DNA from 2 places in the Paenibacillus sp. J22P15 genome. Region 1 is predicted to be linked to the other one. Evidence: predicted binding sites of a transcription regulator. Region 1 holds the regulator's gene; the other holds the start of a gene.

Region 1 (6,080 bases):
TCGTACTGACCATTTCCTACATCTAACATGACAAAATGCTTGTCCTTTTCACGGATAATAGCAATGGAAGGCACCGCAGTCGTATTTTCCTTGCGCTCCGTCTCTATGGCTCCGCTCAAGCTTAAGCCCGCAATCAAATACTCATTAGGCTCAAGTACGATTACCACTTCAAACTGAGCAGCCTGATTTAAATTATTTTGATCTGTGCCTGTTTTTGCGAATTTGGACACTTTATGTACTTTTCCTGTAAGGTTCAGCTCTTTCATTGCATTCATCTTCACATTTACTGACATGCCGGCTTTTATTCGGAATACATCCTGCTCACCTACTAATGCAATAAATTGTAATTTATTCAAATCTACAACTTTGCCAACATATTCATTATCCCCAAGCGCTTGTGGTCGTTTATTCGGATTATCGAATAAAAAAATACCTGTCGCCGGTGAACGGAAACTCGATTCATTGAGCATTTTTTTCTTTTGCAGCAGTTCCTTTGCTTGAATGGTTGCCGTTACTTCATTAACATCCTTCGATAAACGGGCAATTTCTCTTTCCACGAGCGCTTTTTTACGCATATCTTCCGTAGATTCAAGTGGAGATGACTCATCGCTCAATTGAGCCAGATAGTCATTTAGCTCAGCTTCAAGCTTAGCTTTGCGCATTACCGCCTCCATTTGCATAATGTCGTTTTGAACAGCTGTCTGATCAAGATTGAACAACACATCGCCCTTCTTGACCTGCTGCCCATCTTCGACTGACCACTGTTTAACCTCCGAGCCATAAGGTGCATATACGAGAGTCTCCTGCTCATATAGAGACTTTCCTTTTACTTCAACCGTATTAGTTATTGTCTCCTTCGTTACTTGAAATGAAATAGGCTCTGAATCAGAAGCGATCTCGACAGGACGCGAAGGATTTCCGATTTTATATAATCCAAAGCTTATGCCAATGATAATAAGTCCGATAATTCCCCACTTTATTTTTCTTTTCATAATTAAACTCCTTCTCCTACTATAAATTAATCGCGTCTAATGGCTGTTAATGCATCTGTGCGTGAAGCACTTATGGCTGGATAAATACCTGAGAGAATACCGGTAGCAAGTGCAAATGCCATGCCAAGCGGTATCGTAAATATGGGAATAAATATAATGACTGAATCCTGCTCACCAGATAGGTTATAGATGAGACCATTAATGCCCCACACAATCCAATAGGAAAATAATACGCCTAGCAAACCGCCTAAAAATCCTAGCAGCGCAGCTTCAACGATGAACATATTTCGAATTTGCCCAAGATTGGCACCTAGAACTTTCATAATGCCAATTTGCCTTCTTCTTTGATAGGTTGACATCGTCATCGCAACTACAATCGATATCGAAGCGATGATTAGAATGAATACACCAATGCCAAGTGCCGCAGCTTTTATTATTTTGAACTCATTAGCAAGCCGTTCCTTCTGATGCAAATTTGTTTGCGTGGTAACGACTAGTTTTTGAAGCTGTTTTTCTACCAACTCAATTTTTGATTGCTGATCTACTTTTACAACAATGGAGTTGTAGCCCTGCTGTTCATCGTCCCCAAGCTTAAGCTCTTTCTTGAGAAGCTCTGCTGTCTCTAATGAAACGTAACCCTTCTTATCGTACATCGCTTGATCATCACTGACACCTGTTGGCTTCTTCAATACCCCGATCACGCGCAGCGGTGTACTTGTAATTTGTCCTTCCTGTGTATAGGAACGAAGCTGAATTTGCTTCTGGTACAAAACGGATGGAATACGGTTTAAGTTATCATATTGCTTGTAGACAGCTTCATCATAAGGGTTAGCTTCAATTTGCTCTTGCACCTTCCGCCTTGTCTCTTCATCAACAAACCCCATTGTAGCACCATAATTAAGTACGATTGTTCCCGCTAGTTCAGATACTTCCCCTTGCAGCATTACATTCCCAAAGGCAGAGAGCGTCTCTAAATCCGTACCAATAATTTGGGTCATCATTTGTGAAGTAAGCCCGTCTAATGTCATAACCTCCATATGATTGAGCTGCTCATATGGTGCTGCTGCTGCTACATTCTCAATTTGCCTCATGATGTTCAACTTTTGCTCCGTTAACAATCCTTTCTTCAAAGAATCATCTTCGGCAGCGGCAGCATCGCTGCTCGAACGCGCTCCAGTATTAGCTGTAACCGTTATTTCGTCCATTTTGAGATAACTATTCATTTGCTTCTCGATATAAACCTGCGCGGATTCACCAACGCTCATCGCTACAATAATTGCGGCACAGCCTATGGAGATCCCTGCTGCACATAAAGCTGTTACGACTTTCCTGCGTTTCACCTGATCCCAGGACAACCTTGTAATATCACTTATTCTCAATTTTGTATTCCCCCGGCAAACATTCTTTCTCTTGCGGTTTCTTGTTCCGTTACAAGATATCCATCCCTCAGCGTAATAATTTTTTCCGTTTGAGCTGCTACTTCACGTTCATGCGTTACGATAATGAAAGTCGTGTCCATCGTTTTATTCAGTTGCTTCAAGATGATAATGATCTCTTCTTCTGTTTTTGTATCTAGATTTCCGGTCGGCTCATCTGCAAAAATAACTGACGGCTCTGTTATTAATGATCTTGCGATACTGACACGCTGCTGTTGTCCGCCTGAGAGCTGTGATGGAAACAACTCTGCTTTATCTGGTATTCCTACTTGCTCAAGGAGAGCAAGTGCCTTTTTCTTTCTTATGAATGGATGTGTGGATTGAAATACGAGCGGCAGCTCAACATTTTCCCTAACCGTTAAATTGGAAATCAGCTCATACGCTTGAAAAATAAATCCGATATGCTTTCGCCTAAACTCTGCCAATCGGTTTTCATTCATCGTTACGATATTATGATCTGCGATAAAGATTTGACCTTCTGTCGGCTTCATCAAACCCGCCATTAAGTTTAGTAACGTGGATTTACCTGAGCCTGAACTCCCTAACAACGCAATCATTTCACCCTTATGTACATGAAAGCTAATCTGCTGCAGAACAGCGGTCGTTTCATGCCCATTCATAAATGAATGGGATAACTCTTCAACTCGTAACAAAATAGCCTCTCCTTTCAGTCCCCTTTAATAGACGATAGAATTCAGGGTTTGCACTGCAGTTCACACAAAAAAACTTTCTAAATCAAGCGGATGTGAAAACATCTGCATAACTTAGAAAGTAAAATTAATTGAATAAAATATTCCTATTAAATTGTAATAGATATTGGAACTAAATGCTAGGAATAATTAGCTTCTGACCCGGTTTAATAACAGCTGTTTGTAAATCATTCCTGTCTTTAATTAGAAAAACAATATATCTAATATCTTGGCTTTCATTTGTAAATTGCTTTGCAATATTCCAGAGAGTGTCGCCAGACTTAACAGTGATAATATTCTCTTCTACAGTTGCTGCTTGAGGAGAATTCCCTGAAGCATATGTTCCCATCATTAGGAAGCTAGTAAACAGAAGAATAAACACAGCAGCGCAAACTGTGATCTTAGCAGCATGTCGCTTCAGTAATAGTCCTACTCTTTGTTTACTCTTCGTTGCTTTGTTTGTATCTTGCTTATGTATCGTTCTATAAAAACTTGGACTCGTTATCATTTATCAGCACCCCAAACGTTTGTTCTGTTTTTAGATTACACGAACAAACGTTTGGTGTCAACGAAAAAATACGAACCTCTGTACTTAAGAACTTATGTTTGTACGAACTCCGGTTCTATGTTATAATTTTTTGCAAACCTACTAATGGAGTGATTGCAGTGTCGAAGATTTCTAACCGACAACATTCAATTCTTGAATTTATTAAGAATGAAGTGCGGGAGAAAGGCTATCCACCCTCCGTTCGAGAAATCGGCGAAGCTGTTGGATTGTTGTCCAGTTCAACCGTTCATGGTCATTTGGACCGCTTAGAGAAGAAAGGTCTAATACGCCGAGATCCCACGAAACCGCGTGCTATTGAAATTTTAGATCAAGAAGTTTCTGAAGGTATTATCCCGATGTCCGTAGCAAGAGTACCGATTGTCGGAAAAGTTACCGCTGGTGTGCCAATTACGGCGACGGAGAACATCGAAGAGTATTTCCCGCTTCCCTCCCATTTTGTCGGTGACAGCAGTGTCTTTATTCTGAATGTCATGGGCGAGAGTATGATTGAAGCAGGTATTCATGATGGAGATTATGTAATCGTTCGTCAACAACAAACTGCAAATAATGGTGAAATTGTTGTCGCGATGACCGAGGATGACGAAGCAACAGTCAAAACCTTCTACAAAGAGAAAACACATATTCGCTTGCAGCCTGAGAATTCAACTATGCAGCCGATTTTACTTCAAAATGTAACGATTCTTGGCAAAGTCATCGGACTTTTCCGCGATATTCATTAATTTTATCTTGTTAGTACATAAAGAATAGGCTGAATCCGTGCGTAAGCATCGATGATTCAGCCTATTCTTTGGTTTACTAAGGACAATTACCCAATCACTGTGACTTTATCCGCATATCATACTATGTATTCAATTCAAAAGGAGGTGCAATGAACAATGTCCGGTTATGTAGGTGGAGCCTTTACAAACACTGGTACGATTCTTGTTCTCTTCATCTTGTTGGTTATTATAGCATGCAGCTGCATGCGCTTTGGCGGCTACTAAAACAGACCTTTAATTTAATCCTTCTATAGTAAATCTCACACAAAAAGATCCATTACATGGATCTTTTTGTGCTTTTTGTGCTTTCAATCTTCTCTAATCGCATATGTTAAACCACTCGCTTCCAAAAGAAATAGGCGGGGGCTTTTGAAGGTGCATTTCGAATTAATTTTTGACGATTAAGCAATGGATAATTATAGAGAAGTCCTTCGTATACAACTTCGAGTTGCTCGTGCAGTAGAAAATCATGTGGTGTCACTTGTGTCGATGGACGTTCCCACAATGGAATGCCGCTCCTGCGCATGGTCTCTGCAACAAACTGTGAGCAAAAATAGGCGTCAGCGGGTTTAATATCAAGTTCTAGAAGCACACCTATCAATCCAACAAGATTATAACGATATTGATCTTTTTTATTCTCAAACTCACGCACAACTTGCAACAACGAAGCTCTTTGTTTATCCGATACAGCGATCTTTAGCAGTACGCAGCGCGTAGAAGGAAATTGGCGAAACGTCCCTTCATATACGTTTTCTTTGACAAACCCAGCTATCAATGGATTATTCGCCCGTTTGCGTCCAAAGCTATAAATATCCTTCAAATCATCTCCCATAACAATGGAAGCATGATTATATGGAGCACCTGTAAAAGCTTTAATCAACCTTGTAAACCATGTACCTGTGTCCGTTAATAATACGTACACAAATTGATCTATTTCGTGATCCGAATTGGATACTGTCACGTTGCTCACCTCTTTCTCGTTGAATCGACTATCCATTAGAACAAATATAGCAATAAGGCGGATTCCCGAATAGTACTAACTCTATATGGTACTGGCTATTACAAACACAAAAAAAATCCCTCAACGCCTATGGCGTCAAGGGATCTAATTTCTAGTAAAGAGTCAAATATTGATCGCGTTCCCATTGGTGAACTTGTGTGCGATACATATCCCACTCGATTTCTTTAAGCTCGTAAAAATGAGCAAGAGCGTGATCGCCAAGCGCTTCGCATACAATGTCGCTTCTTAGCATCTCATCTAATGCTTCTTTCAAATCTAGCGGCAAGCTTGGAATTCCTGCATCTTGACGCTCTTCCTCTGTCATGATGTAGATGTTCCGGTCCGTAGGAGCTGGCAGCTGTGCTTTGTTCTTAATGCCGTCAAGACCTGCTTTAAGCATGACTGCAAGAGCCAAATACGGATTAGCTGCTGGATCTGGATTACGCACCTCTACACGAGTACTAAGTCCGCGTGAAGCTGGGATACGAATCATTGGTGAACGGTTGCTTGCTGACCAGGCTACATAACAAGGCGCTTCATAACCAGGGACAAGACGTTTATAGGAATTGATTGTAGGGTTCGTAATGGCTGCCATTGCGCGAGCATGAAGCAGGATTCCTGCCATATACTGACGTGC
Region 2 (6,080 bases), 450 kb from region 1:
CTTTTTATCCAGCGACTCCTCTTTTTGGAGCAAACGTCTTTCCTGACGTTGAGCCTCGTTGCGACGTTCACGAATGTCTCTCTCAGCTTCGGAACGAAGTTTGTGGACTTCATCTTTTGCCTCTAGCACAGTTTCTTTCTTCTGAGCTTCCGCTTCTTTTTTCGCATTTTCTACGATTACAATAGCAGCTTGCTCAGCACTTGAAATTTTGGCTTCAGCAATCGACTTTCGAATAAAATAACCAATCCCAAAGAAAATTGCGCCAACAAAGAGACAGATCAAGACCCAAATGATCTCATTAGGCATCTTGTTCACCTCCTTGTTGCATACACCAAGGCATTGCTTGGGATGATATTAGGTTTTCAACCGGCTTCAAACCGTTTAAACATTTACTAATTTGACGAAAATAATCGTATTGAATCAACTTTTGGAAGGAAAATTGATTCAATAATGAAGGAATACAACCTCATTTTATCTTTTCGTAAAATCAATTGTCAAGCAAAAGCCCATCATATTCCTCGAATGATTCTTCTTCCCCATCCAAATCGATAGATTTTATCACGTCTTTCACGATATCTGCCGGGAAGCCACTGCGCATTAAATAACCCATTAGCTTGCGTTTTCGCTCAAATGGTTCGCCTTTTAATGATCGCCATTTCTTCTCTGCAGCCTTCTTCGCAGACGCTAATTCCACTTTCTGGTCCAGCGAATCGATAGCTTCTGCTACGGCTTCTTTCGACACGCCTCGCTGCTGCAGCTCTTGTTGGATAAAGCGTCGACCCTTCAACCGATTTTTTAGTCGGCTGGTAGCAAATTGGCGTGCATATTGTTCATCATCCACAATATGCTCCCTTTCTAAACGGTCAAGGGCATATTGTATATTGTCTGACTCAAATAGTTTGCGGTTCAAATATTGCTCGATCTGCTTCCTCGTTCGAGGTCTTGCTCCCAAATAGGCAATGGCCATTACATAAGATCTGTAACGTTCATCTTCCATCCGAATCTCCTCGACCTGATCCTCAGTTACAAGTTGTCCCTTTGTCAGCCGAAATCGGATAAATATATCTTCATGCACCGACAAAATTGGTTCCTCTGACTCAGCAAAGAGATGATATAGTTTTCGTTCCTTTTTGTCTTGTTTAACTGATAATATCATCCATTCTTCTACCGTACGCGAGTGGCTATTTGACATACCGTACATCCTCTCTAAACACAGCTTCGCCGCCCCTAACGGGACGGCGAAGCATCAGCGCGTATGATATTAGATCGATTTATTCCAGATCTTCAAACTCTTCTTCGTCTTCATCAGGTTTAAAATTAGCCTGAGCTGCTGCTGCAGACAGGTTGCTCGCATCGCGAATCTGTTTTTCAATGACTTCAGCAACATCCTTATGGTCTTTCAAATACTGCTTCGCATTCTCGCGGCCTTGACCCAGACGTTCTCCATTGTAGGAGAACCATGCTCCGCTCTTCTGAACGATATCCATCTCGACACCGATATCGACAAGCGTACCTTCTCGAGAAATACCTTCACCGTACATGATATCCACTTCAGCTTGCTTGAACGGAGGAGCAACCTTGTTCTTCACAACCTTAATACGTGTACGGTTACCAATCATGTCATTTCCTTGCTTCAACGTCTCAATACGACGCACGTCAAGACGTACGCTTGAGTAGAACTTCAAAGCGCGGCCGCCTGGCGTTGTCTCGGGGTTACCGAACATAACGCCTACCTTCTCACGCAATTGGTTGATGAAGATCGCAATGGTTTTCGATTTGCTGATTGCTCCGGAAAGCTTACGCAAAGCTTGCGACATCAGACGAGCTTGAAGACCTACGTGAGAATCACCCATGTCGCCTTCAATCTCAGCTTTCGGTACAAGTGCTGCAACGGAGTCAATTACGATAATATCAACCGCACCGCTGCGAACAAGAGCCTCAGCGATTTCCAAAGCTTGCTCGCCTGTATCAGGCTGTGAAAGCAATAGCTCATCAATATTTACGCCCAGCTTGTTTGCATAAAGCGGATCAAGTGCATGCTCCGCATCGATAAATGCAGCTTGTCCACCAACCTTTTGAACCTCAGCAATCGCATGAAGTGCTACTGTCGTTTTACCGGAGGATTCCGGTCCATAGATTTCTATAACACGTCCGCGCGGTAAACCGCCTATTCCTAATGCAATATCTAGAGCAAGTGAACCGCTAGGTACGGTCTCTACTTGCATGTGTGTGGATTCTCCCAATTTCATGATGGAGCCTTTACCAAATTGTTTCTCAATTTGACGCAAAGCCATTTCTAGTGCAGCGCGACGATCCGACAAGAAACTCACATCCTTCTTTATTTATAATTTTATGATACCTTTTTTCTGACGGGTTGACAAGCATTTTTTCGAACATACATTCGCCTTTTAGCTTCGCCCCCTCAACTGGACATAAAAAAACCGCAGCAAAGTATTCTTCGCCACGGTTCTTCCGATAACTATCTCAATTATAACGGCCTGCTTGGCAATTGACAAACATTATTTATATCAACTAGCTTTTTTCCAACCTTGCATCCGCCATTCCTTACCAATAAATCACTTCGCTTGGAGCGCAAGCCATAGCCGGTATAAAGCACTCTTCACCGCTCGAAGCCTAATCATGCCTCTGCCACCGCTTAAGTTCAAGGTATGCACAGCAATTGGTTTGCCTCGTTCAGCAATGCCTAAATATACTAACCCTACAGGCTTGCCTTCGGATTCAGCAGGTCCAGCAACACCAGTCAATGAGATACCAAAATCTGCATCAGAGAGTTCTCTCACTCTCTCTGCCATTAATGCAGCTGTCGAGTCACTAATCGCACCAGGCGCCCCCTCCCCTTCAAGCTGAGTCATCGGAATGCTAAGTAAATGATGCTTCATTATATTCGTGTAGGTGACAACCCCTCCTACATACTCTCCACTGCTTCCAGGAACGTTTGTAATGAGTTCGGCGAACAAACCCCCACTACAGCTTTCCGCACTAGCCAGCTTGCGTCTTGAGGCTCTCAGAAGGCGTACAACCTCCTCCTCTAAGGTGACGTCCTCCTGTGCATATAAATACTCGCCAACACGTTCCTTGATCTTAGTTACACTTTCGTCTATTTTGAGATCCGCTTCAATGGATGAGCTCGCTTTGGTAGATACGCGTATAGCAACCTCGCCTTCCTTTGCATAAGGGGCGATGGTTGGGTCAAGCTGTCCATCAATTAAATCAAGCAGCCTCTCTTCAAGGTTCGATTCTCCGATTCCTGCAAACTTCAATACTCGGGAATAGAGGGGATTAGCCTCTCCAAGCATAGAACGCAACCACTGCTCAGCAGCCCCATCCATCATCGGTTTCATTTCACGCGGAGGACCTGGCAGCAGCAAATAAAGTGTACCATCCACGGACAAACCATTGCCTACGGCTAGCCCCGTTGTATTTTCAAGCGGCACTCCACCTTCAATCATCAAAGCCTGACGACGATTGCTCTCAACCATGTGAATTCCACGAGAGCTAAACATATGCTCAATTTGTGCCATTGACGGCTCATGAATCACAAGCCCACGGTCCAAATAATCAGCTAATACATCCTTTGTAAGATCATCTTGTGTCGGCCCGAGACCCCCAGTAAATACGAGAAGATCCGCACGGCTTCTCCCGATTTCGATCGCTTGCCGCAGGCGAACCGCATTGTCCCCAACTACGGTCTGAAAGTAGACGTCGACACCTAAGCCTGCAAGTTTCTGCGACAAAAACTGTGCATTCGTATTTACGATTTGTCCGAGCAGCAGCTCTGTCCCGACAGCAATGATTTCCGCTTTCATTAGTCTAGCTCTCCTTTGAATTCAAATGTATGAGTGATCTTAAGCAATAAGCAAAAGCATCCCCCCGTATGACGGAAAGATGCTTTAACTTTATTCTACCGGAATCAAATGTTTGTTTTTCAAAAAATAATCAATACCTGAGTACACCGTAATCGCAGCAGCTACCCAGCTAGCAATAACATCGAATGGAAAATCAATAAAGTTGAAAGGGAAATTGTTAATCAATAGCGCGATAATCATCGTAATTTGAATGGCTGTCTTCCATTTCCCCCACGTGCTGGCAGCCATAACTGAGCCCTCTAACAGCGCGATTTGACGAAGACCTGTAACAGCAAACTCTCTGCTAATGATAACGATCGCAATCAATGCGTTCAGTTTGTCCATTTCGACAAGAGAAATAAGTACTGCAGCAACGAGCAGCTTATCCGCGAGCGGATCGAGCAGCTTACCCAGGTTCGTTACAATTTTGTTCTTGCGAGCAATATAACCATCTAAACCGTCTGTGCTTGCCGCCACAATAAAAATGAGTGCCGCTGCAATTTGATTGTATGTAATGGAGAAGTCTGAAATGGTGAACGACCCCAAATCCACTTTAATAAGCAGAAAAAACATAATAACCGGCACCAAAAATATTCTCGCTAGTGTAATGCGGTTCGCCAGATTCACGCAATTCCCTCCTCTGTTCGATCTAACTCATAGGTGTGCGTTACGCGAACCCTTTGTTTGCGAAAATAGTCGAATTTTCGTCCCTGTTGCCGACCACTTGTTAAGAAAGCAAGAGTGACTGCATGTCTGTTTTCCCTCATCTATGTATCCCCCAGATCCATCTGTAAAGCTATCTAAACCAGTATAATACATGCCAATACACGTGTCAAAAGCGGATTAAGCCTTATTTTTCTGCTATCTCTATACCAAAACGAAAAGCCCCGTTTCTCGAAATTCGATGAAACGAAGCCTTATAATTACGAACGATAGTTGGTAAATTGAAGCTCAACAGGCAGATCCGCTTCTCTAAGCAGCTTCATAACGGCTTGCAAATCATCTAGACTCTTCCCAGAAACTCTTAATTGATCACCTTGAATAAGGCTTTTAACTTTCAATTTCGAATCACGAATTAGAATATTGATTTTTTTAGAAACGTCTTGCTCGATGCCTTGTCTTAGCTTGATCCGCTGACGAACAGTATTGCCGGATGCACCTTCAATTTTTCCGTAGTCCATGTTTTTAATTGGAACTCCGCGTTTTACCATTTTGGACAAAAGAATATCTAGCACGCTCTTCAGCTTATACTCATCCTCAGACGCTACAACAAGATCTTCCTTCTCCAGTGCGATGGAGCTCTTGCTGCCTTTAAAATCAAAGCGTGTTTCAATTTCCCGCTCCGCTTGCTTTATTGCATTAGCTAATTCTGCCATGTCCACCTTAGATACAATATCAAAAGCATTTTCTGATGCCAAATCGATCTCTCCCTTGTTACGGTAATCATTGTTCCGTTTTAGTTTCTGTATTTGTACCAGTACCCGCACCCGTATCTGTACCCATTTCAGTACTTCCATCAGATGTTGAATCTTCAGCAATAACAGGTTTAAGCAGCAGTTTTTTGGAACCTGCTCTGTCGCCGTCAGGAACAATAACCCCATCGACTTTAATCTCTGTTAAATCGGATCTGCCTACATTGATGTAAATCTGACCTGTAAGGTCAAATAACTCGACAGTCCCATCCTCAGCATTCGCTGAGTAAAGCTTCTTACCTTGATTGCTGTCTGAACGAACCTCTAACCAGCTTCTGCCGCCTGATATTTTAATTTCAACCTTATGCGTAACGCCAACAGGTCCAATATCGTATTGATCCGCTTTCCCAACTTTACTGCCAAATGTAACGGTAGTAGAAGGAGGTGTCGGAGTTGGAGCAACTGGCTCATTTGTCGGAGTATTTCCGTTTCCAGCAGCAGTGTCTTCATCATTCTTAACAGGCGGTGCTGAAGCTTCCGTAATATTTGTGTTATTGTCGACTTCTTTGGGTTTGTCAGTATCATTATTAATGAAATACATCCAAATGACGACGACAATTAAAATCAGAAAAGACCACATCATCACGTTGAATCCGATTTTCCCGAGTCTTTCTGACGATTGTGATTGAACCCGACGCGGCGATCTAGAGACGATTGGTTCAGAAATTTGCTCCACCGGTGCTGCAGGCACCTCATGCTGATACAAACGAAGTACTTCGTCCGGATCAAGTCCAACGGCTTC

The links. The regulator LexA, encoded in region 1, represses DNA repair genes until DNA is damaged. The targets are predictions, from matches to a motif close to CGAACATATGTTCG.
Region 2: a site for LexA is predicted at 2,391-2,404, ahead of recA (recombinase RecA). Genes of this name have one in related genera too.

What each region holds. Positions count from the first base shown of each region.
Region 1 covers NZ_JBWDNT010000001.1:828,404-834,483, forward strand. The annotation lists gene AC0YN6_RS03870 (efflux RND transporter periplasmic adaptor subunit) at 1-992, opposite strand, end outside; gene AC0YN6_RS03875 (ABC transporter permease) at 1,019-2,371, opposite strand; gene AC0YN6_RS03880 (ABC transporter ATP-binding protein) at 2,368-3,081, opposite strand; gene yneA (cell division suppressor protein YneA) at 3,251-3,625, opposite strand; gene lexA (transcriptional repressor LexA) at 3,784-4,404, shown strand; gene yjcZ (sporulation protein YjcZ) at 4,561-4,668, shown strand; gene AC0YN6_RS03900 (C40 family peptidase) at 4,775-5,404, opposite strand; gene glnA (type I glutamate--ammonia ligase) at 5,556-6,080, opposite strand, start outside.
Region 2 covers NZ_JBWDNT010000001.1:382,480-388,559, reverse strand. The annotation lists gene rny (ribonuclease Y) at 1-306, opposite strand, end outside; gene AC0YN6_RS01860 (regulatory protein RecX) at 488-1,192, opposite strand; gene recA (recombinase RecA) at 1,272-2,321, opposite strand; gene AC0YN6_RS01850 (competence/damage-inducible protein A) at 2,577-3,827, opposite strand; gene pgsA (CDP-diacylglycerol--glycerol-3-phosphate 3-phosphatidyltransferase) at 3,918-4,493, opposite strand; gene AC0YN6_RS01840 (YajQ family cyclic di-GMP-binding protein) at 4,790-5,284, opposite strand; gene AC0YN6_RS01835 (helix-turn-helix domain-containing protein) at 5,310-6,080, opposite strand, start outside.